DNA from 3 places in the Marinobacter sp. BSs20148 genome. Region 3 is predicted to be linked to each of the others. Evidence: predicted binding sites of a transcription regulator. Region 3 holds the regulator's gene; each other region holds the start of a gene.
The links. Region 3 encodes sigma-54, which starts transcription at its own class of promoters, with help from an activator protein. Its sites were predicted from a motif close to ANTGGCATNNANNTTGCTNT; they were not measured.

Region 1 (10,373 bases), 1.1 Mb from region 3:
TGCCAGCGGCGAGGTTAACGGAACCGTCGATGTGCCTGCCTCAACCGGTGGCGTACAGGTGTCGATATTGAACGGTTCGGGTGAGTTGGTGCGGCAGATGGAATTGGGCGGCAAGCCCGCAGGTTCTGCCAAGTTCACGTGGGACGGTAAAGACGGCAACGGCAGTGCTGTGCCGCAAGGATCTTATTATACAGTGGCTTCCGGGTCCTATCCCGGTGGTTCGCAGCAGCTGGGTACCATGATGAGCGCAAACGTCGACAGCGTGTCTTTGGGTAAAGGCGGCTCTATTTCTCTGAATCTTGCGGGCATGGGTTCGATTGACCTGTCGCAAGTTCAACAAATTAATTAATACCGGCGTCAGCAGGGGTGAATCATGGCATTTAACACAGGATTAAGCGGCCTCAGGGCGGCGGCGGTAGACTTGGACGTAACCGGCAATAACATTGCAAACGCCAGTACAGTGGGCTTCAAAGGCAGCCGCGTGCAGTTTGGAGACTTATACGCCAACGGCTTTCTAAGCTCTGGCAGCGCTCCGGTTGGCGACGGGGTTAGTGTGCAAAGCGTTAAACAGTCGTTTGGCCAGGGTAACATCAGCTTTACGGATAGCGGACTAGACCTTGCTATCGACGGCGACGGCTTTTTTGTATTGAACAATGGCGGCGAGTTGCGATATTCCCGCGCTGGCCAGTTCGGTACCGACAAAGACGGTTTTGTGGTGAACAATCAGAATATGCGGGTGCAAGGCTTTGTTGCAGACGCCGCCGGTAACTTATCGGGCATTCGTGACGATTTGCAAATAGCGAGCGGTAACCTGGCGCCGCAGCGCACCACCAACCTGCGTACCGACCTCAATCTGGATGCGCGGGAGCAAGTGCTCACGGCAACGCCGCCTAATCCTTTCGACCCGTTAGATCCGACGACTTACAATCACGTTACAGCAACCAACATCTTCGACAGCTTGGGAAATCCCCACGAGGTCACGCAGTTTTATACTAAACAAGCTTCAGCAGGGGGTTCGCAGAGCAATTGGTTGTTACACCTGCAGATAGATGGCGAAGCAGTGGGTGGTGCAGCTGGGTCTACAACGACACCGCCTAACTACGTGCCGTATGAATTGGTGTTTGACCAAAATGGAAATCTGGCCACTGCTAATAGCAATGCAAATGGCGTAATTTCAATCGATAACTGGGTGCCGAAAGATAGGGATTTAAACGCGAATGGAGCGGCATCTGGGGTCGGCGCCACGTTTGACCTGAATTTGGGTAGCGCCACTCAATATGGCAACAACTTCGGTGTCAATGATCAACGCCAAGATGGCTATACCACTGGCCGGCTGTCGGGGCTGGACGTTTCGCAGCAAGGCGTCATTTTTGCCCGTTACACCAATGGCCAGTCGAAATCCCTGGGGCAGGTAGCGTTGGCCAGCTTTTCGAATGCCAACGGCCTATCACCTTCCGGTGATACCAGCTGGGTGGAAACCTTCGAATCTGGCCAGGCGGTTATTGGCAGGCCCGACAGCGGCACGTTGGGGGCGATTCAGTCTAGCTCAGTTGAAGAGTCCAACGTAGACCTGTCTGCGGAACTGGTGAACCTGATTATTGCCCAGCGTAATTATCAGGCAAATGCCAAAACCATTGAAACCTCGGATGCGGTCACCCAGACCATCATCAATCTGAGGTAAGCAATCAAGCGCCCGCCAGGGTGCTTTTAGCAAAACCGGGCCAGATAAGGCCCGGTTTTGCTTAATCCTGAAATTTTCTTATTTCGTTGCCACTCAAACTGGCACGACTTCTGCTTAAATAATGGTAACAGTCAAATATCCGGCAGGAGCCTTCCCCATGGACAAAGCCCTTTATATCGGAATGTCCGGTGCCAAGCAGAACATGCTGGCCCAGCGCGCCCACGCTAACAACTTGGCTAACGTGACCACCACCGGTTTCAAAAAAGACTTCGCCCAGGCCCGCAGCATGCCGGTGTATGGCGGGCATTTCCCTACACGCGCCTACGCCATGACTGAGCGCCCGGGTACCGATTTGTCTTCGGGCGCACTGATGGAAACCGGGCGAAAACTGGATGTGGCGATTGAAGGCGACAGCTGGCTGGCGGTGCAAAACAACCTGGGTGAAGAAGTGTTCACTCGCAGTGGGTCTTTGCAGATAGATGTAAATGGCCTGCTGCGATTGGCTAACGGTGAAATGGTGCTGGGCAATGGTGGTCCGGTGGCTTTGCCGCCTTTTGATAACGTTGAGATTGGTGCCGATGGCACGGTGTCTATTGTTCCGGTGGGCGGGCCTCCCGATCAGTTGGTGGAGGTGGATCGGCTTAAGCTGGTAACACCGCCGACACAGGCACTGGAAAAAGGCCCCGATGGCTTCATACGTCGCAAGGCCGATCAGGCGCTTGGTGGCAGTGAACCGGCTGATGCCAACGCTCGGGTTTCCGGTGGCTTTCTGGAAAGCTCTAACGTAAACGCGGTGGCCGAAATGATTTCCAATCTGCAGCTTTCGCGGCAATACGAAATGCAGGTGAAAGTAATGAGCACCGCGAAGGAAAATTCTGAAGCAGCGGCACGGCTATTGCAGAACCTTTAATAGCACGGGTATCAAAACTTGAAACAACACGCCGGCGGGCGGGAAAGCGGCAAGATTTCGCCGCCATCAACAACCGCCTGACGGTAGGGAGCGATAAAAATGCATCCAGCATTATGGGTCAGTAAAACCGGGTTAAGCGCGCAGGACACTAACATGTCCACTATCTCTAACAACCTGGCGAACGTGAACACCACCGGTTTCAAACGCGACCGCGCGGTGTTTCAGGATCTGCTGTATCAGGTGAAACGCCAACCCGGTGGTTTGAACACGCAGAATACCGAACTGCCCTCCGGGTTGCAGTTGGGTACCGGTGTGCGGGTTGTGGGTACCGCCAAACAGTTTACCCAAGGCAACTTGCAGATAACCGAGCAGCCCCTGGATATGGCGGTTAACGGTCGCGGCTTCTTGCAGGTGCAATTGCCAGATGGCCAAACCGCCTATACCCGCGACGGTCAGTTTCAGCTGAATTCCGATGGTGATGTTGTAAACCCCGATGGCAACGCGTTGCAGCCCAACATCAACATTCCAGCAAACGCCACGAACGTGACCATCGGTCGCGATGGCACTGTAACCGCTGTCACCGATGATCAGGCCGCTCCCATCAACCTTGGCCAGATAACCCTGGTGGACTTTATTAACCCGCAGGGTCTACAGGCGATTGGTAATAACCTGTTCAAGCAGACCAACGCCAGTGGCGACCCGGCCGAAGGTGAACCCGGCCTGGCCGGGCTGGGTTCACTGGAGCAGGGCTCTATTGAGTCTTCTAACGTGGAAGTTGTGGAAGAGCTGGTGAATATGATTACCACCCAGCGCGCCTATGAAATGAACTCGAAAGTCGTGTCGACTGTTGACCAGATGCTGCAGTTCATCACCAACAATATTGGTTAATGCCGGTGCTTTCCGGTCAGAGGTTTCGCTATGACAGCTAACGCCGTTTTTTTACAGTTCCGCCGCAGCGCCAGCGTTGCGTTGGTTCTGGTGCTGGCGGTGCTTCAGGGTTGCGCTGCGATGAGCCGGCCCCGTGCCATGCCAGATGACCCGGAATACGCTCCGGTGCGTGCTCAGGCGATGATGCAGCGCGATCTCGAAACCGGTTCTATTTACCAGATTAGCCGCAATTACAATTTTTACGGTGACACAGTGGCGCTCAACGTGGGCGATGTGCTTACGGTGACCTTGAACGAGTCTACCCGCGCCAGTAAAAACGCGGAAACCAGTATCTCGAAAGACAGTGACATCAGCCTGACCGAGCCCAACATATTTGGTAGAAACAAGCTGGGGCTGGCAACGGCTATCGAGCAACAGCGAGATTTTCAGGGTGCCGCAGAGGCGGATCAAAGCAACAGCCTGGCCGGCAGCATCACCGTAACGGTCACCGAAGTATTGCCTAATGGCGTGTTGCGCATTCGTGGCGAGAAGTGGCTGTCGCTGACCAATGGCGAAGAATACATTCGCCTGACAGGATTGGTGCGGCCTCAGGATATCAAGCCGGACAATACTCTGGCGTCTAATCGCATTGCCGATGCCCGCATTGCTTACGGTGGCACCGGTGATTTTGACCAAGCCAACCAGATGGGCTGGATGGGGCGTTTCTTCAACAGCGAATGGTGGCCTCTGTGAACCTTTCCAAAGTGATTCTGTGTAAAACGAATGTGCGCAAATGTTTGGCAATAGTATTAATGGCGCTAATGGTGGCTTCGCCGGTGATGGCTGACAGGCTTAAGGACTTGGCCCGCATCAAAGGCGTGCGTGACAACCAGCTGGTGGGTTATGGCTTGGTGGTTGGCTTGGCCGGCACCGGCGACAAAGCGCCATTTACCAACCAGACCTTCCGCAACATGATGAACCAGTTTGGCGTCACTTTGCCGGAAGGCGTTGATCCAAAACTGGCGAACGTCGCTGCGGTGACGGTGAACGCTACCATTCCACCGTTTGCCAAGCCCGGTCAGCAAATCGACATTACCGTGTCGTCTATCGGCAACGCCAAAAGCTTGCGCGGCGGTGTCCTGCTGATGACCACGCTGAAAGGCGCTGATGGCAACGTGTATGCGCTTGCACAAGGTAGCCTGACTGTCAGTGGCTTTGGCGCTGAAGGGCTGGACGGCTCGCGTATTACCGTTAACATTCCCAGCGCAGGGCGAATCCCCAACGGCGCTACTGTCGAGCGCGAAGTGGCTTCGCCATTCAACAATGGCGATACCGTCACGTTTAATCTGTTGCGCGCAGACTTCACTACCGCCCGTCGGGTTGTTGAAGCCATCAACGGCAACTTAGGCCCGGATATGGCTTACGCCCACGACGCCACCTCCGTTTCTGTGCGCGCCCCGCGGGATGCTTCTCAGCGAGTCAGCTTTCTGTCGATTCTGGAAAATATTGAAGTGAATCCGGCTGAAGCCGCTGCCAAGGTGGTGATCAACAGCCGCACCGGCACCATTGTGGTGGGCCAGAACGTGAAGGTCAGCGCGGCTGCGGTCACCCACGGCAATCTGACGGTGATGATTCAGGAAAACCCTAATGTGGTGCAGCCTAATCCGTTAGCGGCTGGCGACACCGAAGTAGTGCAAGACTCTCAGATCGCGGTGACCGAAGACCCGGCTCGCATGTTCAAGTTTGGTCCTGCGGTTACCTTGAACGAGATAGTTCAGGCGGTAAACCAGGTGGGTGCGGCTCCGGGCGACGTAATGGCGGTACTGGAAGCGTTAAAACAAGCCGGTGCACTGCGCGCCGAGCTGATTGTTATTTAGAGTAGCAGGGGCAGAACGATGCAGGACTACCGGATTCAACAGGCCAATGTCTACACCGACTTCGAAGGCCTGAACGCGCTGAAAACCCAGGCCCGTACCGACAAAGAGTCGGCACTGCGGGAAGTGGCGCGGCAATTTGAAAGCCTGTTTCTGGCGGAAATGCTCAAGTCTATGCGCAAAGCCGGTGACGTGATGGCGGAGGGCAACTACCTGAACACCAACGAGAGCCAGGCTTATCGGGATATGTTCGACAATCAGATAAGCCTGTCGATGTCTGGCAACCAGGGTACCGGTCTGGCGGACGCTTTGGTGCGCCAGCTTAGCCCGAAAGTACCCGGTATGAGATCTGACGGTAGCCCGCTGGCCGGCCAAAAAGCGACGTTGGCCGATTACGATCGCAGCGTGCCGCCTTTGTCACCACGGTTACCAGTGGAAGTTAAGAGTGTGCAACAGCTGGCTGAAGCCTTGCCGGTTATGGCTGATGTTTCCGAAGACGACGCGCCATTGCTCGCGCGCTTTGAATCTCCGGAACAGTTCGTACAAACCCTGCTGCCCATGGCGCAACGCATCGCCAAAGACAGCGGCATTAACCCACGGTTTATGGTGGCCCAAGCCGCGCTTGAAACCGGTTGGGGCAAAAACATGATTGAAGGTGAGGGCGACAGTCCCAGTTATAACCTGTTTGGCATAAAGGCCGATCAGCGTTGGCAGGGTGATTCGGTTGCTATTACCACCACGGAGTTCCGCGAAGGCGTGCCGATGAAAGAACAGGCGGAGTTCCGTGCTTACGCCGATTACGAAGCCAGTATGCGGGACTATGTAGATTTTCTGGAATCTAATCCACGTTATCGGGACGTGTTGGCCGTGGCGGACAAACCCGCCCAGTTTGCTGAAAAACTGCAGCAGGCCGGTTACGCCACCGATCCGAATTACGCTGAGAAAATTCGCAGCATCATGAACCGTGATTCTCTGATGACGGTTTCCATGGGCCGAGCTGAGGCCGGGGAGTAAACGCAATGGCAGGATTACTGGGCATTGGTTTAAGCGGCATACTCGGGCACCAGGCTGCGCTGAACACCACCGCTAATAACATCACCAACGCCAACACACCGGGTTATAGTCGCCAGGAGGTGCAGTTTGGCGCTCAGACACCGCAGCGTACCGGCGCCGGTAGTATTGGCACCGGCGTCAATGTGGAAAACATTCGCCGCCTAGCCAACGAATACCTGACGCAGCAAATCCGTGAGGATTCCAGCCTTGAGGGCGAGCAAAGAACTCTGAACAACGAGCTAAGCCGCCTGGATAACCTGCTGGGTGGCGAGTCTACGGGCCTCAGTACATCCTTGAATAACTTTTTTGCCAGTCTGCAGAACGCCGCTGAAGACCCTACCTCATTGCCCCAGCGCCAGCTTGTCATAAGTGAAGGCGAGCAAGTGGTAAAACGCTTTTCTGCGCTTAATGAAAAGTTCATTCAGCAGCGCGAATCGGTTAAAACCCAGATGCAGCAGGGCGCTAAAGACGCCAACGCGCTGATTGCCAGTATTGCCGATTTGAACTCGGCGATAGCCCAATCCCCTGGACTTGCTCAGGGCAGAATGCCCAACGATCTTTTAGACCAGCGTGATGAAAAACTGCGCCAGCTGTCAGAGCTGGTAAGCATAAAAATCAGCCCAACCGAAGGCGCTCAGGTGAATGTCACCCTGAACAACGGCCAGGGCCTGGTTACAGGCAACATCGCTGCACAGCTTGGCACCCGGCCCAGTGCCTCTGACCCCTTAATGCTGGAGTTTACGCTGGGCACCAGTGGCCGGGTTGTGAACGTCGACAGCCAGATTGACGGTGGAAAGCTGGGCGGCCTGCGTCACTTTCAGCAGCAGGTTTTAGCACCGGCGTTTGACGAGCTTGGCCGTATTGCCATCGCGCTGGCCGATACCATGAACAGCCAGCATCAGATTGGTATGGATTTAGAAGGCGAACTGGGGGGGCTGTTTTTTAAGGATTTTAATAGCGCAGCTTTGCAGACCAGCCGGGTGATTCCGAGCGCCAATAACCAGCCCGCGAGTAACGCCCAGTTGGCCGTCGAAATAACCGACAGCTCTGCGCTTGCCGCCGGAACTTGGAGTTTGAAATTTGGCGCTACCAGCAGTTACCAGCTGACTAATGATCGCACTGGCGAAGTGGTAAGCGGCAGTTTGCCCGCGGTTGGCGACGAAATCATTATGCCCGGATTCAGTATCCGTTATGACGGCGGCACGTTAACGGATGGCCACAGCTTCCAGATTCAGCCCACGCGCAATGGCGCCGCTGATATTGCGATGCAGGTTCGACGTGAAGAAGACCTGGCGTTTGCTAGCCCGATTCGGGCTGAAGGCGGTCAAGGTAACAAAGGCACTGGAGCCATTAGCCAGGGCACGATGCAGGCGGTAACGTATCCGGACGGCACATCCTTACCCGGGTTTACGTCCAGCACTGGATTGGCAAACGGGCCGTTGCAAGTGAGTTTTGTCGACGACGGCAGTGGTGGGCTTAACTATATAATTACCGACGGTGACACCGTTCCCAATACCGTCGTTAGCGCGACGCCATACACTGAGGGTCAGGGGCTATTCAGTGATAATCCGGCACTCATACCGAACTACCAGGGCTATCAGTTCAGCGTGACAGGTCAACCCAAAGCGGGTGATGTCTTTACCATTGAATCCAACGAAAATGGCGTATCTGACAACCGCAACGCCGAGGCTCTAGCGTCGTTTGGCATAAAAAACACGCTGAACAATGGCAGCCAGAGCTTTGCCGAAGGCTACGCCGGGTTGGTGGAAAATGTCGGTGTACAAACCCGCCAGAGTCAGCTGGATCTGGAGGCAGGAAAAACCTTGCTGGAGCAGTCGTTCAATCAGCGAGAAGCTGTTTCCGGGGTGAATCTGGATCAGGAAGCCGGCAAATTGATTCAGTACCAGGCCGCTTACAACGCGTCGGCTAAAGTGATTACCGTTGCACAGGACCTGTTCAACACATTGCTGCAAACCTTCCGCTAAAGCGGGCAAGGTTCAAAAAGGTAATGCGAGATGATTAGAATATCTTCACAACAAATCTTTTCCGGCGGTATCAACCGACTGCAGGATCTGAGCGCGCAGCTGAACAAAACCGACGAGCAGATTGCCACCGGTAAGCGCGTGAACCGACCGTCAGACGACCCGGTTGCGGCGGCGCGTATTCTGAAGCTGGATCAGGAAGTGAAACGCATCGAAACCTACGAGCGCAACGCGCAACTGGCCAACAACCGGCTGGGTCAGGAAGAAAGCGCCATTTCCAGTTCCCTGGACATTCTGCAGCGCGTGCGTGAGTTGACGGTGCAGGCCGGTAACGGCTCGCTGTCGGCCAACGATCGCTTGTCTATCAGCTCAGAAATGAAAGAGCGTCTGCAGCAGTTGGCACAAACGGCCAATACCCAAGACGCCTCTGGTGAGTATATTTTTAGTGGTTTTCAGGGCGGCTCACCGGCTTACGCCAAAGAAGCCGGTGAATGGACGTATCAGGGCGACGAAGGGCAACGGATGCTGGAGATTGATGACGGCGTCACTGTCGCCATCAGCGATAATGGTAAAGGCATTTTTGACCGTATTCCTGCGACGGCGAGTGGGGCGCTAAACGTCCCCATCCCTCTTCCTGTGCCGGCTCCTGATGGCCGCATTAACAGTATTAGTGTGATTAATCGTTCGGATTTACAGGCTGGCGGTTTGGCATCTCTGGAGCTGACTGTCTCAGCCCCAAATCAATTGCAGTATCTGGATAAGGATGGGGTTACCCAGTCTGTCGCCTTTGAACCCGGCGAGCCGGTCACGGTGAACGGCGTGCAATTCACCCTAACAGATGCGGTGTTAAACGATGTATTTACCATTGAAACCGGCGAAAAACAGTCAGTATTCAAAACCATAGAAAATCTGATTAGCGGCCTGGATAACTTGAGCAAAAGCGGTAGTGCAGGGTCAGACGCCTACAACGATCTGATTGCCGGCTCGCTAGCCAACATCGATAATGCTCAGGAAAGTTTTATTTTAAAGCAGACCGAACTGGGTGGGCGGATGAATTCGGTGGAATCCACCCAGGCGTTTCTGGAAGATTCCGCACTCTACAGCAAAGAGATTCGCTCCCAGCTGCAAGACATAGATTACGCGGAGGCTATTAGCACGTTGAGCTTTCAGAGCTTTGTATTGCAGGCGGCACAACAATCGTTTGCACGCGTTTCTCAGCTTTCGCTGTTTGACCGTTTGTAAATTATTGCCGGGGCAGGGCAATTGTTCTGCTTTTGTCATTGATTTCAGGCTCAACGTCAGTATACTTGCCCCTCTTCCGATGGCGGCGTGGTGGAATTGGTAGACACGACGGATTCAAAATCCGTTGCTAGTAATAGTGTGGCGGTTCGAGTCCGCCCGCCGCTACCATATACTTATAAGCCGCACCCTGCGGTTTCGTGCATAGTTCTTCCCATGAATGTCTCAGATTTTCGTTTTGACTTACCGGATGAGCTGATTGCCCGCTATCCGTTGAGTGAACGCTCTGCTTCCCGTCTATTTTGCCTTGATGGCCTGTCTGGCGATATAAATCATCGCCGCTTCACAGATCTACCCGATTTCCTGCAGCCTGGTGATTTGCTGGTGTTCAACAACACCAAGGTGATTCCTGCGCGCCTGTTCGGAAAAAAAGAAAGCGGCGGCGCGGTAGAAATTCTGGTGGAACGCATCACCGGCGATCAGCAGATGCTGGCGCACGTGCGCGCGTCAAAATCCCCCAAGCCTGGACAGCAGGTATTGTTGGAAGACGGAACTGCGTTGAACGTTATCGCCCGCGCCGATGCATTGTTCGAGTTGCAGGCGGACGGCCGCGAATCACTGCTGGATATTCTTGATCGTCTGGGCCATATGCCTCTGCCACCTTATATTGATCGCGCGGATGAGGCGTCTGACCGAGAGCGCTACCAAACTGTTTATGCCCGCGAGGCAGGCGCGGTTGCCGCGCCAACCGCTGGCCTTCATTTTGA
Region 2 (10,373 bases), 1.9 Mb from region 3:
TGAGGAACTGTTCCATGAACGCCCTTGAAAAACGCTCGGTTTCTGCTTTGGCGTCGGTGTACGCCATTCGTATGCTCGGGCTGTTCATGGTTATGCCGGTGTTTGTGCTGCTTGGCGGAGAGCTTGAAGGCGCAACACCCGCGCTGCTGGGCTTTGCCATCGGCGCCTATGGGCTAAGCCAAGCACTGCTGCAAATTCCGTTTGGCTTGCTGTCTGACCGGGTCGGGCGCAAGCGCATGATCTACCTTGGCTTGATCCTATTTGCGGCGGGCAGTCTGCTGGCCGGCTCAGCTGAGTCAATATACGTTGTGATTCTGGGTCGGATTCTTCAGGGTGCCGGTGCCATTGCCAGCGTACTAATGGCTTTGCTGAGTGACCTGACCCGCGAAGAGCAACGCACCAAGGCTATGGCCACGGTGGGTATCTCCATCGGTATTTCGTTTTCCGTGTCTCTCGTTCTCGGGCCGCTCGTGGGCGCGCGATGGGGCCTGTCGGGCATTTTTTACCTGACCGCCGCACTGGCATTGATTGCGCTCTTGGTTGTTTGGCGCTTGGTGCCTACTCCCCACCAAAGAAAAGTCAGTGCAGAGCAACAACCGGCCCGGGCTATGGTGGGCCGGGTGTTGAAAGACCAACGCCTGTTGCGACTGGATTTTGGTATTTTCTCCCTGCACCTGGTGCTTACCGCGCTGTTCCTGGTTTTCCCCTCTTTGCTGCAAGATCGCCTGGGCCTACCCAGCGGCTCACACTGGTGGTTTTACCTGAGCGTGATGCTGACGTCGTTTGTTGCCATGGTGCCGTTCATTATTCTTGGCGAGAAAAAGCGCAAAATGAAGCCGGTGCTGTGCGGCGCCGTGGCCTTGCTGGCGCTGTCTTGCGCGGCCCTGTCGGGAGTGGGCGAAAGCCTGCTGGCCGCCTGGTTTATGCTGTTTTTCTTTTTTATGGCGTTCAATTTACTGGAAGCCAGTTTGCCGTCGCTGCTTAGTAAAGAGGCGCCAGCGGCCAGCAAGGGTACGGCGATGGGGGTGTATTCTACCTCTCAGTTTATGGGTGCGTTTCTGGGCGGGGCCTTGGGCGGCTACCTGCTACAACAGATCGGCGTAACCGGCGTGCTGGGATTAATGGTGGCTGTACTGGTGGTGTGGCTGCTGGTGGCGCTGACCATGCCGGCACCAGGGTATACCAGTGGTTTTGTGGTAAAGTTAGAGCCAGATGCAACGCTCAGCTATAGCGATGCAGACAGTTTTCTGCGCGCCCTGCCGGGCGTAAAAGATGTGGTTATAATGGAAGAAGCAGCGACTGCCTATCTGAAGATAGACCGGCAGTTTTTTGATGAGGCCTTGCTTGCCGACACGGAATTTGTGCAGCAAACTGAAAGGCCGTGAAATTCTGGCGGCGCGCAAGGAGCGCGAGCCGCCACGACACTTTATTCAGGAGCAGAACATGGCACGAGGCATCAATAAAGTCATTCTAATTGGCAACCTGGGGCAAGACCCAGACACCCGTTATACCCCCAACGGCAACGCCGTGGTTAATCTGAGTATAGCCACCGACGAAAGCTATAAAGACCGTCAAACCGGTCAAATGGTGCCAAAAACCGAATGGCACAAAATTGTCATGTTCGGCAAAGTGGCGGAAGTAGCGGGCCAGTACCTGCGCAAAGGTTCGAAGATTTATGTTGAAGGCAAACTGCAAACCCGCAAATGGCAGAACAAGGACGGCCAAGACGTTTACACCACCGAAGTGGTTGTGGATATCAGCGGCCAGATGCAGATGTTGGACAGCCGCAATAGTGACGGCGGCGGCATGAACCAGGGCCAAGGGCAGGGCCAACAAGGTCAAGGCCAGCCGCAAAATCGCCCGCAGCAGGCGCCGGCGCGTCCACAGAATGCCAATCAGCCTCCGCAAGACGATGGCGGCTATAATCAGGGCTCCCAGAACGAAAATTACAATCAGCAACCGGTCAACGCTCCGTCATCGCCGCAGAAAAACACCATGCCAGATCCGGTGGATGATTTTGATGATGATATTCCATTTTAGGCGATAGGTGATGAAAGTGTAACGTTTGGCGTTACATTCAGTTCTAAGACCCCGCTTTTGCGGGGTTTTTTGCAGTCCACGGGGTTGCCCGCGCTACAAAAAGAGTCAGCGTTACTTGCCGAAGCTTCTAGTGCCCCGTTAGGCGGATTTAGGAGCGAATAAATGAGTGCGAATTCTCAGTCTGCAGTCACTCCCCGCGGGCATGCCATCACTGAATACACAATCGATGCGCTACAGCGCAGCGTTTTGTTTTGCGGAGTGTTGCGCCAACGCAGTCAAGAGTATTACCGGCACAAAGCGATAACGATACCGCACGTGCTGGGGTTTGATCTTGAAATAATTCTGGATGCGCGAAACTTTCAGCGCCCCGCTAATTTCTGGCTTGCCCGCATCGAGCCTTCCGCCGGTGTAACGATTGACCCGCTCAAACGGCCGTTTGTCGTGTTCGATCCCCGCGCAGGCCAAGGGCCTGGAATCGGCGGTTTTAAGGCCGACAGCGAGCTGGGCGTGGCCATAAAGGTCGGGCATACCTGCTATTTCGTGGGCTTCACACCAGACCCGCTGCCACACCAGACTATCGACGACGTTATGCACGCCCACGGGCATTTTCTGGAGGCGGTTATTGCCCGTCACGCCGAAGCAGAGGGTAAACCCTGCATTATCGGGAACTGCCAGGCGGGCTGGGCGGTGATGATGCTGGCGGCAGTTGGCTGACAGCACTAACCAGTGACATGGGTGGTGGAAAATTCGATGGCGGCCATCTGGTCAGTGGTTTTGATAACCTTGACCCTGCCAATACCCTTTGGAGCAAGTACCATCACCTCTGGGCTAATATTGACACCGAGGCGCCAAGATTCCTCGAGTTCGAAAAATGGTGGGGTGGCCATGTGGATTTATCCGCCGAGGAAATGCAGTGGATTGTCGACGAGCTGTTTATTGGCAATCGGATGGCAACGGCAGAACTGGTCAGCGGTGATGGCACCAGGATTGATCTGCGTAATATCCGTTCGCCGATTCTGTGCTTCTGTTCCGAGGGCGACAACATCACTCCGCCATCCCAGGCGCTGGGCTGGATTTGTGATTTATACAGTTCGGACGAAGACATTTTCGCAGCCGGCCAGACCATCGTCTACGCGATTCACGAAAGCGTTGGTCATCTTGGAATCTTTGTTTCCGGCAGCGTTGCCCGCAAGCAGCATCAGGAGTTTTCATCAAATATCGATCTTATCGATATTCTGCCCCCGGGGCTCTATGAAGCGGTTATGACGGCCAAAGGCCGACGATACGATGAACCCGCAATGGGTTGAGGGTGATTGGCTGGTGCGCTTCGAACCGCGTTCGTTGGCAGACGTGGCAGCGGTTGTTCAGCCAAACCTGGACGACGAGCGACGCTTCGCAACGGTCAAACGGGTGTCAGATATTAACCTGGGGTTTTACCGCATACTGCTGCAGCCCTTGGTGCGTGCCCAGGCCAGATTAGTCGCTGCTGTGAGCGCCCAGTCCAATGCAGATGTGATGGAGTGGCTGCGTAGGTTAACTCCAGCCGAGTTGCCTTATCACGTGTTCTCTGAGCTTAACCCGCTGATGACAACGCTTGCGGACCTGGCCGAGCGGGTAAGGAAGGCGCGAAAGCCCGTGTCTGATGATAACTGGTTTGTTAAGCAGCAGGAAAACTATTCCGGTTCCGTGGTAGCGGCACTTGACGGCTTCCGTGACTTTCGTGATGGCGCCATCGAACGCTGTTTTATGACGTTCTACGGTTCCCCTGTTGTTCAGGCGATGGCGGGTCTGAAAACCACGGGTGCATTGGTTAAGGTGGAGTGCACGAAGCCGTGGTTCGCAGCCTTGTGTGTATCTCAATGGGTGGAGGTGGGGTTGATGAGCGGGCCTTTAACGCCCTGTGTGAGATGCGTGCCGAACATAGCACGCTCTCGCTTGGCTCGTTTAAGAAAACCGTGCGCGAGCAGTTTTTTGCCCTGCGACTTGACCAGCAGGCCGCGCTCGATGCCATCCCCACAATGCTGTTTGCTGAAATTCAGTCCAAAGACCAGGTGCTGAGTGTGATTCACCGGGTGGCATCCGCCGCTGGCAAGCTGACTGCCGAGCAGGACAGGCGACTTGCGGTGGTTGAGGGGCTGTTTGCAGACTGAGCAAGACAGGGACAGATTTCGAATCTGTCCCCAAGACTCGTCATTGGAGCTTTCTTAGTCCGGTGAATCCGCCGAGTTCAGCTCCAGTTCATTGATTTTACGGGTTAGAGTGTTGCGGCCCCAGCCCAGTAACAAGGAGGCGTCACGGCGGCGGCCCGCGGTGTGGTGCAGGGCTGCATTGATCATGATTTTTTCAAATTCTGGCAGCGCGCCGGTCAGCAGATCACTGCGGCCGCGCTTGAACTCCTGTTCCGCCCAGAGGCTGAGGGCCTCCTGCCAGGTTTTGCCGGTGGCGCTGCTGGCCGCTTGTTGGCGCAGCTCTGGCGGCAGGTCGTCGACGTGAACTTCACGGCCGCTGGCCATCACCGTTAACCAGCGACAGGTGTTTTCCAGCTGGCGCACATTGCCGGGCCAGGGCAGGGTAGACAAGTAAGCCTCGGCGTCTGGGCGTAGCAGCTTGGCGTCTACATTCAGCTCTTTTGCCGCACGTTTGAGAAAATAGCTTAGCAGTTGCGGTATGTCTTCGCGGCGCTCGGTCAGCCGAGGCAAGTGTATGCGTATCACGTTCAAGCGGTGGAACAGGTCTTCGCGAAAGCTGCCGGCCTGCACCAGGGTTTCCAGGTTTTGATGAGTGGCGGCAATAATGCGCACATCCACCTTGACCGCTGTGGTGCCACCCACCCGGTAGAATTCACCGTCGGCCAATACTCGCAGCAGGCGGGTCTGGCTGTCTGCGGGCATGTCACCAATTTCGTCCAGAAACAGGGTGCCGCCGTCGGCTTGCTCGAAGCGTCCCTGGCGCGTAGCTGCAGCGCCAGTGAACGCGCCTTTCTCGTGGCCGAACAGCTCTGACTCCACCAAGTCTTTTGGAATCGCGGCCATATTCAACGCAATAAACGGCTGCCCGGTGCGCGGGCTGTGATTGTGCAGGGCTTGTGCCACCAGCTCTTTGCCGGTGCCGCTTTCGCCGTTAATCAGCACGGTAATATTAGAGTGCGACAGCCGGCCTATGGCGCGAAACACCTCTTGCATGGCCGGCGCTTCGCCAATAATTTCGGCGCTGTCTGCGGCCTTGTCATGAACGCTGTCGGTTTTTGCGCGACGTTCGCGGCTGTGGCCGGCGGCGCGCCGAACCAGAGCCACGGCGTCGTCCAGGTCAAACGGTTTTGGCAGGTAATCAAACGCGCCGGTCTGGTAGCTGCTTACGGCGCTTTCCAGGTCAGAATGGGCGGTCATGATAATCACCGGAAGGCCGGGATGGCTCTCGGTAATGCGCGCCAACAGGCTCAAGCCGTCTATGCCCGGCATGCGAATGTCGCTGATGATGACGTCGGGCTGCTCGTGCTCGAGCTGGCGCATGATGTTGTCACCGTTGTCGAAGCTGCGGGTGCGCAGCCCGGCCTGGGTCAGCGCTCGGTCCAGTACCCAGCGGATGCTGCGATCGTCATCAATAATCCAGGCCACTGTAGACGTACTCATGTGCACTCCTCGACGGGCAGATAAATAACAAAGTTGGTGTGTCCGGGTTCGCTGTTACATTCCACCAGTCCATGGTGGCGGCCAATAATGCTCTGGGTAATAGCCAGCCCCAGGCCATTACCGCTGGCGCGCCCGCTGATCATCGGATAAAAAATATTCTGTTGCAGCTGTGGGCTGATGCCCGGGCCGTTGTCTATGACGTCTATCCGGCAGACTAAACGGTGACGGACCGGGCCTATGGTGAACTGGCGCAGGGTACGGGTGCGGAAGGTTATGGTGGCCGGCTCGCTGGTGTTGCTCGAAGAGTTGTCACGGTTGTGATGGCTATTACGGCTGTCAAAGTTGCCGGGGCCGTCAGGGCTTTCCAGGCAAGCTTCCATCGCGTTGCGGGCAATGTTCAAAAATGCCTGAATCAGCTGTTCGCGGTCAGCACAGAACTCCGGCAGGCTGGGGTCGAAATCCCGTTTGAATGTCAGTTTGCCGTGGCTTTCGGCTTCTACTAGCGCGCGCACCCGCTCCAGAACCTCGTGGATGTTGGTGCGAATGAGCCTGGGCGCTTTGTTGGGTCCCAGCATGCGGTCAACCAGGCTACGTAGCCTATCGGCTTCGTCGATGATCACCTGGGTGTATTCGCGCAGTTCGGCGCTCTGCAACTCGCGGTCTAGCAATTGCGCGGCGCCGCGTATACCGCCCAGAGGATTTTTGATTTCGTGCGCCATACCGCGCACCAGCACCCGATTGGTTTCCTGCTGCGACAGGATGTCTTCTTCACGATTAATGCGCAGTAACTGGTCGCGGCGCCAGATTTCCAGCAGCAAATCACCTTCCGGGTTAATCGGCGTTACCGTGTAATCCACGATCATGCGCGCACCGTTCATCAACATGTACTCAGCTTCATGCTGGCTGAAAGACCGCCCGTGGTCGGCTGCTGCTTTCAGCCGGCGTTCGGTATCGCCGGCAACCAGCACAATACCGCTGAAAGCCATGCCATGGCTGCGAGTTGCGCTTACTGCCAGCAAATTTTCGGCAGCTGGGTTCATATAGTGAATTAGCAGATTACGGTCCATCACCAACAGAGCGGTGCTCAGACTGTCAACAATGTGTGGGTAACCGGTCACCGAGTTTGAAGCGTTAGCCATAACAAGCGGGTTCGCTGTATTTGAGTGGGTCTGGTTTTGGCAGACGGCCTTGGTCTAAGATAAGCAAGAACCGGGCCAGGCCAAGAGCCATCAGCGCTAATCACATCCGGGCGAACGCTCAGTTTAGGCGGGAAGGGCGGTGGATGGTGAAGGTAATACCAGTGCCCGAACCAACCTGAACACCACGGCGGTTCACGATGTTGACTCCGGCTTGATGGGTGCCACGGTCAATCGTCTGCACCAAAATAGTGCCTGAGGTGCTTTGGCCAACGGGCTGGCCGTCCAGAGTTACTTCGTACTTGTGCCCATCGCGCAGTTGCGGGCTGCTGACTACGCTGAATTCTACGTCGCCATTGCCGCTGTGGAACGCCTCGTTATTGCGCGGATAAACAATCCTCACCAGCTCATAAAGGGAGCTTGGCGGCTGTTCCTGCTGCTGCGGCTGATCAAACTGTTCTAAATCCTGCATTTTCGGCAGCGTAATGGTGGTTACCGGTCTTACCTGTATGGCTTCGGCACCAGAGGAGGGCTCATCAGAAAAAGTCACATTGCCTTGGGCGTCTACCTGGCGATACACCTCGGCCTGTGCCGCTCCGTTGATCAGTAACAGGGTTGCAGCAGCAATCACAATAACCGGTTTCATACGCTTTCCTCGGAACTGTATATATGCTCGATTATCAGCGCCCGAGCGTTTTATTTCAACGCCGCTGGATGGTCATGCAGGCATAAAAAAACCACAGACACAAAAAAACCAGAGAAGCTGATGGGCAGCCGCTCCGGTCTTTTGTGCCATCGCCCGGGCGTTGAGTTACCCCGAGTGCTGGCGATGTATCACCTGTGTGGTGTCACCTGTTTAGCAAGAATAGTAGAGTTCGAACTCAACCGGGTGAGTGGTCATGTTCATGCGCTCTACGTCAGCGCGCTTAAGGTCAATATAAGCGCGAATCATGTCTTCGGTAAACACGCCGCCACGGGTCAAAAACTCGTGATCGGCTTCCAGGCACTGCAGCGCTTCTTGCAGGGTCTCGGCCACTTTCGGGATGTCCAGTGCTTCTTCTTTTGGCAAATCGTAAAGATCTTTGTCCATGGCATCGCCAGGATGAATCTTGTTCTGGATACCGTCCAGGCCAGCCATCATCAGTGCTGAAAATGCCAGGTAAGGGTTCGCTGCCGGGTCTGGGAAGCGAACTTCAACGCGGCGTGCCTTCGGGCTGTTAACGTAGGGAATACGGATAGAAGCTGAGCGGTTGCGGGCAGAATAGGCCAGCATAACCGGGGCTTCATAGTGCGGTACCAAACGCTTGTAGCTGTTGGTGGCGGGGTTGGTGAAAGCATTTATCGCTTTGGCGTGCTTGATAATACCGCCAATATAGAACAATGCCATTTCGCTCAGACCCGCATAGCTGTCGCCGGCAAACAGGTTTTTGCCATCTTTGCTCATCGACATGTGTACGTGCATGCCCGAGCCGTTATCACCTACCACAGGCTTAGGCATAAACGTCGCGGTTTTTCCGTAGGCGTGGGCTACGTTGTGCACGCAATATTTCAGAATTTGAACTTCATCGGCTTTGCGGGTCAAGGTAGCAGCGCCAACGCCAATTTCGCACTGGCCAGCAGTGCCAACTTCATGGTGATGCACTTCAATTTCCAGGCCCATAGAGGCCATGGCGCCGCACATGGCACCACGCAGGTCGTGCAGGCTGTCGACCGGAGGCACCGGGAAGTAGCCACCTTTCACGCGCGGGCGATGGCCAGTGTTATTGCCATCAAAATCTTTGCCGGACGACCAGGCAGCCTCTTCAGAATGAATCTCGTACATCGAGCCCTGCATGTCGGTTTTCCACTTCACCGAATCAAACACAAAGAACTCGGGCTCGGGGCCAAACAAAGCGCTGTCGGCGATGCCTGTAGACTTCAGGTATTCTTCGGTGCGGCGCGCTACTGAGCGAGGGTCGCGCTCGTAGCCTTGCATCGTGGTGGGTTCCACAATGTCGCAGCTGATGTTAATGGTAGATTCTTCGGTAAAGGGATCAGCTACTGCGCTGGTGTCATCCGGCATCAGAATCATGTCCGATTCATTAATGGTTTTCCAGCCAGAAATCGAAGAACCATCGAACATTTTGCCGTCGATGAAAAAGTCTTCAGAGGCTTCGGTGGCCGGTATGGTTACGTGATGTTCTTTGCCATGGGGATCGGTAAAACGTAAGTCAATCCATTTCGCATCGTGCTGGGTGATCAAATCAATGGTTTTGGACATCTGCATGCTCCGTTGGGGGGTTGTGGAAGCCCATCTGTTCCAGGATTTGCGCAGCTTAGCAAATGCCTGTGTGGGTTACCTTCCTTTTAACCGGTTTTAGTCGCCTTGTCACGAGTGTAGTTTCGGCCTTTACACAATGCTAAGCAAACAGCTTGCCAGTTTCAATGTGGCCAAGCCTGTGGGTCTGAACTCTACAAAATTGCGGGTTAGCGCGCGGGGTGTAAGCGCTGACTAAGGTCTACAAATGGCCACCTTTGCACCAGATTTGTGCAGCTTTCGGTTTTTCGCCTGATAATGGTGCGCAAATTGTTTAAGAAATAAACATTCACGCGCATATTATCGAAACCGACTTTTCGCTATAATGCGCGACCCTCATTGCTCTGGCGATTACTTTGTGCCGGAGCCTGGCCACGCCCAGTGCCAGCGAATGGGTTCATTTTATAGATTTGAGACGGTCCAGCCTTCTTAAAGCCCTCTCAGGTCATTGTAAGCACGCCGCAGGACTAAAGTTGTGATTGAGAACCTTCGTAATATCGCCATTATTGCCCACGTTGACCATGGTAAAACCACGCTGGTCGACAAACTGCTGCGCCTCTCTGGCACCCTTGACCGTAAAGAGCTCGAAAGCGAGCGCGTCATGGATTCCAATGATCAGGAAAAAGAACGTGGCATCACCATTTTGGCCAAAAACACCGCGCTGAAATGGAACGGCTACGACATCAACATCGTAGACACGCCGGGGCACGCCGATTTTGGCGGTGAAGTGGAGCGCGTAATGAGCATGGTGGATTGTGTGCTGCTGGTGGTTGATTCCATCGACGGCCCGATGCCACAAACTCGCTTTGTAACCCAGAAAGCCTTTGCTGCAGGTTTGCGTCCGATTGTCATCGTTAACAAAATTGACCGCCCGGGCGCCCGCCCAGACTGGGTTGTAGAGCAGGTATTTGACCTGTTTGACAGCCTGGGTGCTACCGACGAACAGCTGGACTTCCCAATTGTTTACGCCAGTGCGCTTAACGGCATTTCCGGTTTGGAGCATGAAAATCTGGTCGACAACATGGATCCGGTATTCCAGGCCATCGTTGACCACGTGCCGGCACCTAATGTTGATCGGGAAGGCCCCTTCCAGATGCAGATCTCGCAGCTGGACTACAGCAGCTTTCTGGGCGTTATCGGTATTGGTCGTATTGCCCGCGGCAAGATAAAAACCAACACACAGGTGATTGCCGTCGGCGCCGACGGCAAAAAACGCCAGGGCCGTATTTTGAAAATTATGGGCCACTCCGGCCTGCATCGGGTTGAAGTGGA
Region 3 (10,373 bases):
CTTGACGATGCCAAAGGCGTTGCAACCTACACCGGCGATGTTGAACTGGTGCAAGGCGATACCAAGCTGTTTGCTCAAGAGGTGGTGCTCTACCGCGACATAAATGGGCTTAACCGCATTGAAGCCACCGGCACCCCGGCCCATTACGTTCAGCCCACGGCCAACGGAAAAGGGGAAACCGACGCAAAAGCCCTTACCATAACCTGGTCTGCTGCCGAGAAGCAGCTGACCTTTGAACGCGACGCAGTGATCAGGCAAACTGGCAATATTTTTCGCGGTGAACTGATTCTTTACGATACCGTGAACCGCGTCGTCACTGCCCAAGGCAGCATCGAAGCAGGCTCCGGGTCAGGCCGGGTAGAAATGACAATCCAGCCGCGCAGCACGCAGGAGTCCGATGGCCGTTCTCAGAGCCAGTAATCTGGCAAAAAGCTACAAACAGAAAAAAGTGGTGATTGACGTTTCGCTGGAAATTCGCAGCGGCGAAATCGTCGGACTGCTAGGCCCTAATGGTGCCGGCAAAACCACCTGCTTTTACATGATTGTGGGGCTGGTGCAGGCCGACCACGGCCGCATTACGATCGATAACCAGGACATCACCCCGCTGCCGATGCACGGCCGTGCCCGCAAAGGCATTGGCTATCTGCCCCAGGAAGCCTCGGTGTTCCGCAAACTTAGCGTGCGCGACAATATCATGGCCATTCTGGAAACCCGCAAAGGTATGAAACGGGCGGAACGCGACGCGAAGTTAGAGGAATTGCTAGCCGAGTTTCACATCAATCACATCCGCGACAGTATGGGTATGGCACTGTCTGGGGGCGAGCGTCGCCGGGTAGAAATTGCTCGCGCTCTGGCTATGGAGCCCGCTTTTATTCTGTTGGACGAACCCTTCGCCGGGGTCGACCCAATCTCGGTTAGCGACATCAAGCAAATCATTCGCCACCTGCGCGACAAAGGCATAGGCGTATTGATCACCGACCACAACGTGCGCGATACGCTGGACATCTGCGAAAACGCCTACATTGTATCCGGCGGCCATATTATTGCTTCCGGCAGCTCCGCTGAAATTTTTGCCAATCAACAAGTCAAAGAGGTCTACCTAGGCAACGAATTCCGGTTGTAATGAACCTTAGAAGTGGGTTTGCGATGACATCGCCACAGGTGAATCGGTTGATTCCCCGGCGAACTCTAGTAGACTCGGCAGAGAACTTGCTTGTGAACGCAAACCCCGGTTAGCCAACCTTTTTTAGTGGCTGCCACGCGCCAACCGATCGAGTAATGGATTTCCAAGAATGGTAATGAAAGCTTCTTTGCAGCTCAAGCTGGGCCAGAGCCTGACCATGACGCCCCAGCTCCAGCAGGCGATTCGCCTGTTACAGCTTTCTACCCTCGACTTGCAACAAGAAATCCAGCAGGCGCTGGAATCCAACCCCATGTTGGAAGCACCGGAAGACGACGATCACGGCGACGAGGAATCCACGCACGCGGACACGAACAACGATCAAAACACGGACTCCAGTGCAGACGATCGTGGGATAGATAGTGGGATAAATAGCGGGGTGGACGGCACCGCTGAAAGCGCAGCAGAGACATCTTCAGACACCAGCAAAGACTGGGACGAAAACGAAAACGGTCCCGACTGGGCCAGCGAAAATGAAATACCCGATACCTTGCCAGACGACCTGCCGGTAGATACGGCCTGGGACGACGTGTACCAATCTGCGCCGGCGCCGGCCAGCAGTAATGGCGACGATAACGACTACGATTTTGAAACCCGCAACTCGCCCACTGAAACCCTGCGCGATCACCTGGAGTGGCAGCTAAACCTGACCACCATGACGGAACGCGACCGCGCCGTTGCTCACGCCCTGATGGACGCTGTTGACGAACGCGGCTACCTGACCAGCTCGCTGGCCGAGATTTATACCGGCCTGCAGGACGAGCATGACGACGACCCTCTGGAACTGGATGAACTGGAAGCGGTACTACGACGCCTGCAGTTTTTTGACCCACCCGGTGTGTTTGGTCGCGACTTGCAGGAATGCCTTCTAATCCAGCTGAACCAGATGCCACCAGACACCCCTTGGGTTTCTCAGGCGCGCATGGTCATCACCCACTACATCAGCCTGCTGGGCAACCGTGACTACGCCCAACTGCTGCGCCGTAGCCGCCTCAAAGAAGACCAGCTAAAACAGGTACTGGCGCTGATTACCAGCCTGAACCCGCGCCCCGGCAATGTGATTGACCAAACCGAACCGGACTACGTAATTCCAGACGTGATTGTGTACAAGCGCAACGAGCGCTGGCGGGTAGAGTTGAACCCAGAAATTGCACCGCGCATTCGTGTCAATGCCAGCTATGCTTCATTGATAAAGCGTGCCGATAGCAGCGCTGACAACACCTACATGCGGGATCAGTTACAAGAGGCTAAATGGTTCATCAAAAGTCTGCAAAGCCGCAACGAAACGCTGCTAAAAGTGGCTACCCGTATTGTGGAATACCAACAGGGTTTTCTAGACCAGGGGGAAGAAGCTATGAAGCCGCTGATCCTTTCGGAAATCGCCCAAGCCGTAGAAATGCATGAATCTACCATCTCCCGGGTAACCACCCAGAAGTTCATGCACACACCTCGCGGCATTTTTGAGCTCAAATATTTTTTCTCAAGCCATGTCAGTACCGATGCTGGCGGAGAATGTTCTTCAACCGCCATCCGCGCCATGATAAAAAAACTGATAGCCGTCGAAACCTCCAAAAAACCGTTGAGCGACAGCAAGATTGCCGCCATGCTTGGGGAACAGGGAATCCAAGTGGCGCGGCGTACCGTGGCCAAATACCGGGAGGCACTGCAAATACCTCCATCGAACGAAAGAAAGCGACTGGTGTAGCAACACCGACCTAACAACACCCATGCGATAGCAGGAGAAGCCTATGCAACTCAATATTTCTGGCCATCATGTCGAACTGACCGAAGCACTCAAAGAGTACGTGAACGAAAAGTTCCAGCGCCTGGAGCGCCACTTCGACCAGATAAGTAACACCAATGTGACTCTACAGGTGGAAAAATTGCGCCAGATAGCCGAAGCTACCGTAAATATTAGTGGTGGCGAATTGCACGCTAAGGCAGAAAGCGAAGACATGTACGCAGCTATTGACGCTCTGGTGGACAAACTGGACCGCCAGATTCTCAAGCACAAAGAAAAGCAAGTATCCCGGATGCACGGTAACTAACACCGGATACAACGCGTAAACGCTTCACGCGCTGCGGCATGGCACCATGCCGCAGCCTTTTTTTTAATGGAAGTACCGTCGACCCATGAGCGAGACATCCCTGACAATAGAAACCATCCTTGCCCCGGAACTGACACTTTGCAACGTGCCAGCGTCCAGCAAGAAAAGGGTTCTTGAGTTTATTGCAGAGCAGATTCACCTGCATAACGCCACCTTGGGCGACACTCAGATATTCAGCAATCTGATTGCCCGCGAGCGCCTGGGGTCCACCGGGATCGGCCAGGGCATCGCCATTCCTCACTGCCGCCTGGAAGGCCTGGAGCACGTTATTGGCCTGCTCGTCACCCTTAGCGAGAGCGTGGACTTCGATGCAATTGACAACCAGCCGGTAGATTTGGTGTTTGCTCTGGTTGTACCAAAAGAAGCCACCAGCGAGCATCTTGAGCTGCTTAGTCAGCTTGCAGAAAAATTCAACGATCGGGCTTTTTGTGACCGCCTGCGCCAGTCGGAAGATGCCATTACCCTATTTCAGCGCATGACCTCCGGACGCTAGTCTGTCTTGGCCTGATCCACTTCGACCGTTCGCAATCAAAGGGTTATTGACGATGAAACTGATTATTGTTAGCGGCCGTTCCGGATCGGGTAAAAGTACCGCCTTGCACGTTCTTGAAGATCTGGGTTTTTACTGCATCGACAACCTACCCATTGGCCTGCTGTTCCCGCTGACCAGAGAAGCGGCCGCACAAGAGCCCGCCGGCCGCCTGCACAAAATGGCGGTGAGCATAGACGCGCGCAACCTGTCCGGTGAGCTGGCCAATTTCGAAGATATTCACCGACGCCTGAAGGACACAGGCATCAGTGCTGAAATCATATTTTTAGACGCCGACGAGCAATCTCTACTGCAACGCTTTCATGCTACCCGACGCAAGCACCCACTGAGCGACGATCACACGTCATTGCGCGAAGCCATCAGCTCGGAAAAAAAACTGCTGGAACCCTTGTCGAATCTGGCTGACCTTTACATCAACACCACTGGCATGGGCATGTACGATTTGCGGGACATGGTCAAACAGCGGGTGGTCGGCCGCAAAGACCAAGAACTGGCGCTGCTGTTCCAGTCATTCGGTTTCAAGCACGGCGTACCGGTTGATTCAGACTACGTATTTGACGTGCGTTGCCTGCCCAATCCCCACTGGGACACCTCTCTGCGCAAGTTTACCGGCATGGACCAACCGGTGATCAAGTTTTTGGAAAACGAACCCATGAGCGCAAAAATGGTGCAGGAAATCATCGCTTTTCTGACCTCGTGGCTACCGGCATTTGCCGACAGCAACCGCAGCTACATGACTATTTCCATTGGCTGCACCGGCGGCCAGCATCGCTCGGTTTACGTCTGCGAGCAAATGGGCGCCCACTTCCGCCAGCACAGCAATAACGTGCAAGTACGTCACTCCGAACTACTGCACCTGAAAACCGTACAGGACGCCTGATTCAACCATGATCCGCCGCCAGCTGTTTATCATCAACAAACTGGGTCTGCACGCCCGCGCAACGGCCAAACTGGTGGCCACAGCGTCTGCCCACCAAAGCAAGGTCAGAATCGCTGGAAAAGGCCGTGAAGTGGATGCAAAAAACATCATGCAGGTAATGATGCTGGCCGCCAGCCAGGGCACGGAAGTTGAACTGATTGCCGACGGTGAAGACGAGCAACAGGCCATTATCGCGCTGACAGAACTGATCAATGATTACTTTGGCGAGGGCGAGTAGTCGCTCACGCAGCGCCTGCAAGTCCGCTATAATACAGCCGTTTTCTGACCGCGGATAAGCCATGACCGATATTCTGGAAAAAAGCCAGGCACGCCAGCGACTTCGCTCATTAGGCGAAGCGCTGGACAGTGGCGCCCTGAAACAAGTCGCACGCATCCTCAATGGCGGCCTCAGCCCCAGTGATATCGCCCACCTGCTGGAATCATCGCCCCCGCGGCAACGGTCGCTGCTGTGGAATCTGGTCGACAAACAACTTGAAGGCGAAGTCCTTCAGTATCTAAACGAAGACATTCGGGGCGATTTCCTAAGCAAATTCAGCGCTCAGGAGCTGGCTGATCTGATTGAAGACTTTGAGTCGGACGATCTGGCCGACTTGCTTCAACAGCTCCCCGACACGGTGATTCAGGAAGTTCTGAACACCATGGACGAACAAGACCGCCAGCGTGTGGAGGAGGTACTGTCGTACCCCGAAGACACCGCCGGCGGTTTAATGAACACCGACACCATTACGGTGCGCCCGGACATCAGCATTGACGTGGTGCTGCGTTATCTGCGCCGCCACCGCACCCTGCCACCCATGACCGACAGCCTGATTGTGGTCAGCCGTCGCGATGAATTTATCGGCATGCTCCCGGTTACTTCCTTGCTAGTATCGAACCCTGCCGCCACCGTGCGTGAAGTGATGGACACCGATATTGAGCCCATCCCTGTGACTTTGTCAGATACCAAGGTTGCCATCCTGTTTGAGCGCTATGACCTGATCTCGGCGCCGGTGGTCGCCGAAAATGGCAAACTGCTGGGCCGCATCACCATCGATGACGTGGTCGATGTTATCCGCGAGGATGCTGATCACTCGCTGATGCGGATGGCGGGTTTGGATGACGATGAAGATACCTTTGCGCCGGTATGGAAAACCTCGCGCAGGCGCGCGGTTTGGCTGGGCATTAATTTAATGACCGCGTTTATCGCCTCTGGCGTGATCGGTCTGTTTGAAGAGACCATCACCAAGGTTGTGGCACTGGCGGTGCTGATGCCCATTGTGGCCAGTATGGGCGGCATTGCCGGCAGCCAGACCCTGACACTGGTCATCCGCGGTATGGCCGTTGGTCAGATCAGCAGCGCCAATGTAGGCTGGTTGTTAAACCGCGAGTTTCTGGTGAGTGTAATGAACGGCGTGCTCTGGGCGTTGGTGGTGGCCGGCGCGGCGACCCTGTGGTTCGGGGACATTATGCTGGGCGCTATTATTGCCGCAGCTCTGGTGATAAACCTTGTCGCTGCAGCCCTGGTGGGCACCGTGTTACCGTTGTTTCTGAAGTCGCGTAATATTGACCCTGCACTGGCCGGCGGTGTGATCCTAACCACCGTCACCGACGTTGTCGGGTTTGTGTCCTTTCTGGGCCTGGCGACTCTTTTTTATGCCTGAGCTTTTTACATCTCGATGCTCTTTACATCTAACTAAATTTTTACATCTGAATAGCTTTTTACACCTAAGTAACCGGTAATCTAATGATTGATCATAACGAAGAAGAGTTTGAATACGACGGCCCCAGCAAGTCCCAGCTCAAGCGCGAGATGCACGCGCTGCAAAGCATGGGCAAGCAAATGCTGGAGCTAAACCATGAGCAGCTCGATAGCCTGCAAATCAGCGACACGCTGCGCCGCGCCATCGACGAATCGGTCCGCATTCGCCAAAACGAAGCCAAGCGCCGGCACCTGCAATACATTGGCAAGATCATCCGTCAGGAGCCTGACCCCGAAGCACTGCAGGCCGCTATCACCGCGTTCTCCGCGGGCAGTGTAGAGCACACACGCCGCCATCACCTGGCTGAACGCTGGCGCGACCGTATCATCACCGAGGGCGATAGCATTATTGGCGAGTTTTTGAGCCACTGCCCGGATTCGGATATCCAGCATTTGCGCAATTTGGCACGAAATGCCCGCAATGAAGTGCAGAAGCCGCAAAGCGCCAGCCACGGCCGAAAACTGTTCCGCTACCTGCGCGAGTGCATTGACGCCAACGAGCAAATGTAAGCCGTTACGCAAGCGGTTCCAACCGCTTGCGTAACGGCCGTTACAGGCGGCGATGACTCCATACCGGCATTTGCTGGCGCAGCTGATCCAGCCAGTGTTTGTCCAAAGCTGCGGTCACCATCCCGGGGCCGTCCTCGTTGACCTCAGCCAGTACACTGCCCCAGGGGTCGCAAATCAGACTGTGGCCGTAGGTGCGGCGCTGACTGCTGTTGTGCCCGCCTTGCCCGGCCGCCACTACGTATAGCTGATTTTCAATGGCACGCGCCCTAATCAGCGCGTGCCAGTGGGCATTTCCGGTTTTCCAGGTAAAGGCGCTGGGCAGGCATACCCAGTCAGCGCCTTTATCACGCAGCGCGCGGAACAGCTCCGGAAAGCGAAGGTCATAACAAACCGCCAGTCCCAGGCGCCCGGCTGGCGTGTCCACGGTGACCACCTGGTCCCCCGCTTCGAAGGTATCCGACTCGCGGTATTGGCCGTGAGCATCGTCCACCTGGGCATCAAACAGGTGGATTTTGTCATAGCGCGCCACTTCGTCGCCCCGGTCATTGAACACCAGGCAACTGGCTCGCACCCGATCAGCAATGACCGACCCATCCGGGCGCAGAGCCAACGGCAATGAACCGCCTACAATCCAAACCTTCAGGGTTTTCGCCTGTTGTGCTAGAAAAGTTCGAATAATGCTTTCGCTACCAGCCTCCTGCTGCCCGCAGGGAAGCATTTGGTCGCTGGCCAGCACTGCGAAGTTTTCCGGCAGCACCGCCACCTTTACGCCCGCCTCCGCAGCCTTCTGTAAAAGTGCCGCAGCAGCGTTCAGGTTATCCTGAAGTTGGTGCCCACTGACCATTTGCAGAGCCGCCACAAGCGCCGGGGATTGCTGTGTCATCACCACACTCCTTAATTGTTATCGCCAAATAACGTAATTGTTACTGACACGCACCTTACTCCTGTGCACATGACCAACGCGATTATGAACCCGAACCGCAGCAGGGTTCAGTTACCTGCGCCGAACACACCCTGCAAGTTGGTTTTGGGCTCGTCCCAAGTACCAGATACTTTATAACTGGCACTGGTCAGCTTGCTTAACGGATCGCCCAGTATTTTATCCAGTACAAAAAGAGCACCTCCAATTGGCGCTCCTGCCCCCAATAGCAACGCCGCCAAAGGCAAATTCTGAGTTAGCGGCACCACCACGACCAACCGCATGTCCAGGCTCTCAGAAGCCATATCGGTGGTGCCGCTGAGTTTAAAGGCGCCAGAAGGACCCACAATTTGCAGTTCGGGGTTCAGGGTTAGCAGCCCATTAGCAATCTGCGCCTTGCCGGAAAGCGCATCAAACGCTACGCCGCGTTCATACAAATCGGAGAAATCCAACTGCAGCCTACGCCACAGGGTATCGGTGTTCAGCAGGTTGAACACACGAAACAGCTGAGCGCTGTTGTTTTGTTGCAAAATCACACCGTCTTCCAGGGTCATACTGATATCGCCGCTCAGCTGCTTGAGCCCGAACTGGTCCGGGCGACCTGGCCATTCCAGCGCTAGCTCAATATTGGTCGCAAGGTTCTCAAGAGGTACATCCGCACCAAACAACCCACCAAGTTCCGCCAGTTGCCCCCCCGTAACGCTACCTTTAAAACGGCTAACCTGATTTTGCCCTTGCAACAGCCAGTTGAATTCACCCGCCAGCGCCAGGGATTCCAGTTTGCCCTCAATGGACTCGATGCTTACGCCACCAGCCTGGGGGCGCAGCAAGAATGACCATTGCCCCAGTGGCTCGCCGGCCAGGGCGAGCTGAGCTATGCGAACATTCGCGGAAGGCCAGTCTTGGGGCCGCAGTTCGGCCGCAGCGCCTGAGTCAACGCTCGCCGCTGCACTGGGTGCTGGGTCCTGCGAATCGTTACGAGGCAAGTTCAGGTGTTGTAAATCCACCGTCAACTCAGAGCCGTCGTTCGGAACCTCTATGCGCCCGCTGACCAGGTCTGAGTCCAATCGCACTGTCCATTGCTTGTCCAGATCCAGAGCACTGATGTTTATATCACTTAATCGACTGCTACCAAGCTGAAGGTAATCCACACGGGCATCAAACCCGGTGTCCAGTGAACGCACATAGCCATGACCACGATTTTCCCAATTCACTCCAAATGCCACGCCGTCTTTTACTGACGAATCCAGAGTCAGGCGTAAAGGCGCGGTCTCGGTCGTCGCTTTTTCGAGCGACCCTGGCCAGTCTATAGCCAGCCCGCGTAAGTCTGAATACAGTTCCAACTCCGGCGGACTAGCCGCCATAAGAACCAGATCAGCGCTGTAGGTTAACGCTCCACTGATGCCGTAACTGGCGTCAGTGCCTACACCCACTAATTGCCTCAGGGCTTCAGCACCCAACTGGCCACTCTGGGTAACGGTTACCCCGTCCGGTTCGTTACTGGCGAAACCTATGGTGACAGGCTGGCCCTCAAACACGCCCTGCATCGGAGCGCCGCTGAAACCCTGTTTACTGCGATACCGGGCCTGCCCGCGAATCTGCGTCCATTTCAGGCCTGAAGGCAGATGTTGCAAACCAACATCGCTGGCCGCCACCAGGGCATCCACTGAAAATTGCCGGGGCTGATTTAAGGGTAAGCGCAAAGCCAGATTTAAATCTGCACTGCCGGTAAACGAAATCTGACTTAGACCGTCGCCGACAACCTCTCCCAGTGGGCTGTCCTTCATCCACAGGTCAACGGCTTTCGCGGGCACTTGAGCCGCTATGTTAACGCTCACCACGGGGCTTTCGTTATCAGTCACCAGCCGCACGGTGCTCGGCCTAAGTTGCAAGCCACCGCTATTTGCCTGTTCTACACTGACCACCGCCGAGCCGTTATGAACTTCCACCCGGCCGCGGGCGCCGGTCACCGCCGGCCACTTTGAGTCATAGCGCAAAATGGCGTCTTCAAACTGGTACCACATAGCCGACATAAACGACTCCGCTGGCGCCCCAGCGCCAATCTGGCCGTGGCCGTAATAAGCGCCAGAGGAAATCCCGCCGGCCTCAATGGCGGTCGTCAACCATTTATAGAGCTCCGGTGCTACGGCGTACTCTGGCACCAGGTCCGCAATCATTGCAGCGTCACCGTTCTCAATCTGTACCTGCAAACCCAGATTGTCATCGCCGTGCTGATCCAGGCGCAGATCAAAACCACCAATTAACTCGGTCTGCTCACCAAAACCGAGGCGCATGCCTTCAGAAAAAACCCGTATCAGAGCACCGTCAATCTGCCAGGCTACCAGGGCTTTGAAGCGGGGAAACTGCCAGCGTGCCGAAAACAGTTCAGGAAACTCTATTTCTACCGGCTGCTCTGCGGCATAGGTAT

Region 1: a site for sigma-54 is predicted at 1,779-1,798, ahead of MRBBS_RS07980 (flagellar basal body rod protein FlgF). Genes of this name have one in related genera too.
Region 2: a site for sigma-54 is predicted at 9,206-9,225, ahead of glnA (glutamate--ammonia ligase). Genes of this name have one in related genera too.

Annotation. Positions count from the first base shown of each region.
Region 1 is NC_018268.1:1,759,736-1,770,108, forward strand. Features, by position in the region: gene MRBBS_RS07970 (flagellar hook assembly protein FlgD) at 1-349, shown strand, start outside; gene flgE (flagellar hook protein FlgE) at 374-1,681, shown strand; gene MRBBS_RS07980 (flagellar basal body rod protein FlgF) at 1,839-2,591, shown strand; gene flgG (flagellar basal-body rod protein FlgG) at 2,691-3,479, shown strand; gene flgH (flagellar basal body L-ring protein FlgH) at 3,510-4,211, shown strand; gene MRBBS_RS07995 (flagellar basal body P-ring protein FlgI) at 4,196-5,335, shown strand; gene flgJ (flagellar assembly peptidoglycan hydrolase FlgJ) at 5,354-6,346, shown strand; gene flgK (flagellar hook-associated protein FlgK) at 6,352-8,370, shown strand; gene flgL (flagellar hook-associated protein FlgL) at 8,401-9,609, shown strand; tRNA gene MRBBS_RS08015 (tRNA-Leu) at 9,691-9,777, shown strand; gene queA (tRNA preQ1(34) S-adenosylmethionine ribosyltransferase-isomerase QueA) at 9,823-10,373, shown strand, end outside.
Region 2 is NC_018268.1:659,733-670,105, forward strand. Features, by position in the region: gene MRBBS_RS03000 (MFS transporter) at 15-1,385, shown strand; gene ssb (single-stranded DNA-binding protein) at 1,444-2,040, shown strand; partial or broken gene MRBBS_RS20200 (DUF3141 domain-containing protein) at 2,203-3,347, shown strand; partial or broken gene MRBBS_RS20390 (DUF3141 domain-containing protein) at 3,328-3,780, shown strand; gene MRBBS_RS19860 (hypothetical protein) at 3,873-4,190, shown strand; gene ntrC (nitrogen regulation protein NR(I)) at 4,245-5,669, opposite strand; gene glnL (nitrogen regulation protein NR(II)) at 5,666-6,808, opposite strand; gene MRBBS_RS03025 (DUF4124 domain-containing protein) at 6,927-7,451, opposite strand; gene glnA (glutamate--ammonia ligase) at 7,662-9,065, opposite strand; gene typA (translational GTPase TypA) at 9,577-10,373, shown strand, end outside.
Region 3 is NC_018268.1:2,856,472-2,866,844, forward strand. Features, by position in the region: gene lptA (lipopolysaccharide transport periplasmic protein LptA) at 1-420, shown strand, start outside; gene lptB (LPS export ABC transporter ATP-binding protein) at 398-1,123, shown strand; gene MRBBS_RS12965 (RNA polymerase factor sigma-54) at 1,293-2,885, shown strand; gene hpf (ribosome hibernation promoting factor) at 2,929-3,228, shown strand; gene ptsN (PTS IIA-like nitrogen regulatory protein PtsN) at 3,314-3,781, shown strand; gene rapZ (RNase adapter RapZ) at 3,834-4,718, shown strand; gene MRBBS_RS12985 (HPr family phosphocarrier protein) at 4,726-4,995, shown strand; gene mgtE (magnesium transporter) at 5,057-6,418, shown strand; gene yjgA (ribosome biogenesis factor YjgA) at 6,502-7,026, shown strand; gene MRBBS_RS13000 (carbon-nitrogen hydrolase family protein) at 7,067-7,909, opposite strand; gene MRBBS_RS13005 (YhdP family protein) at 8,017-10,373, opposite strand, start outside.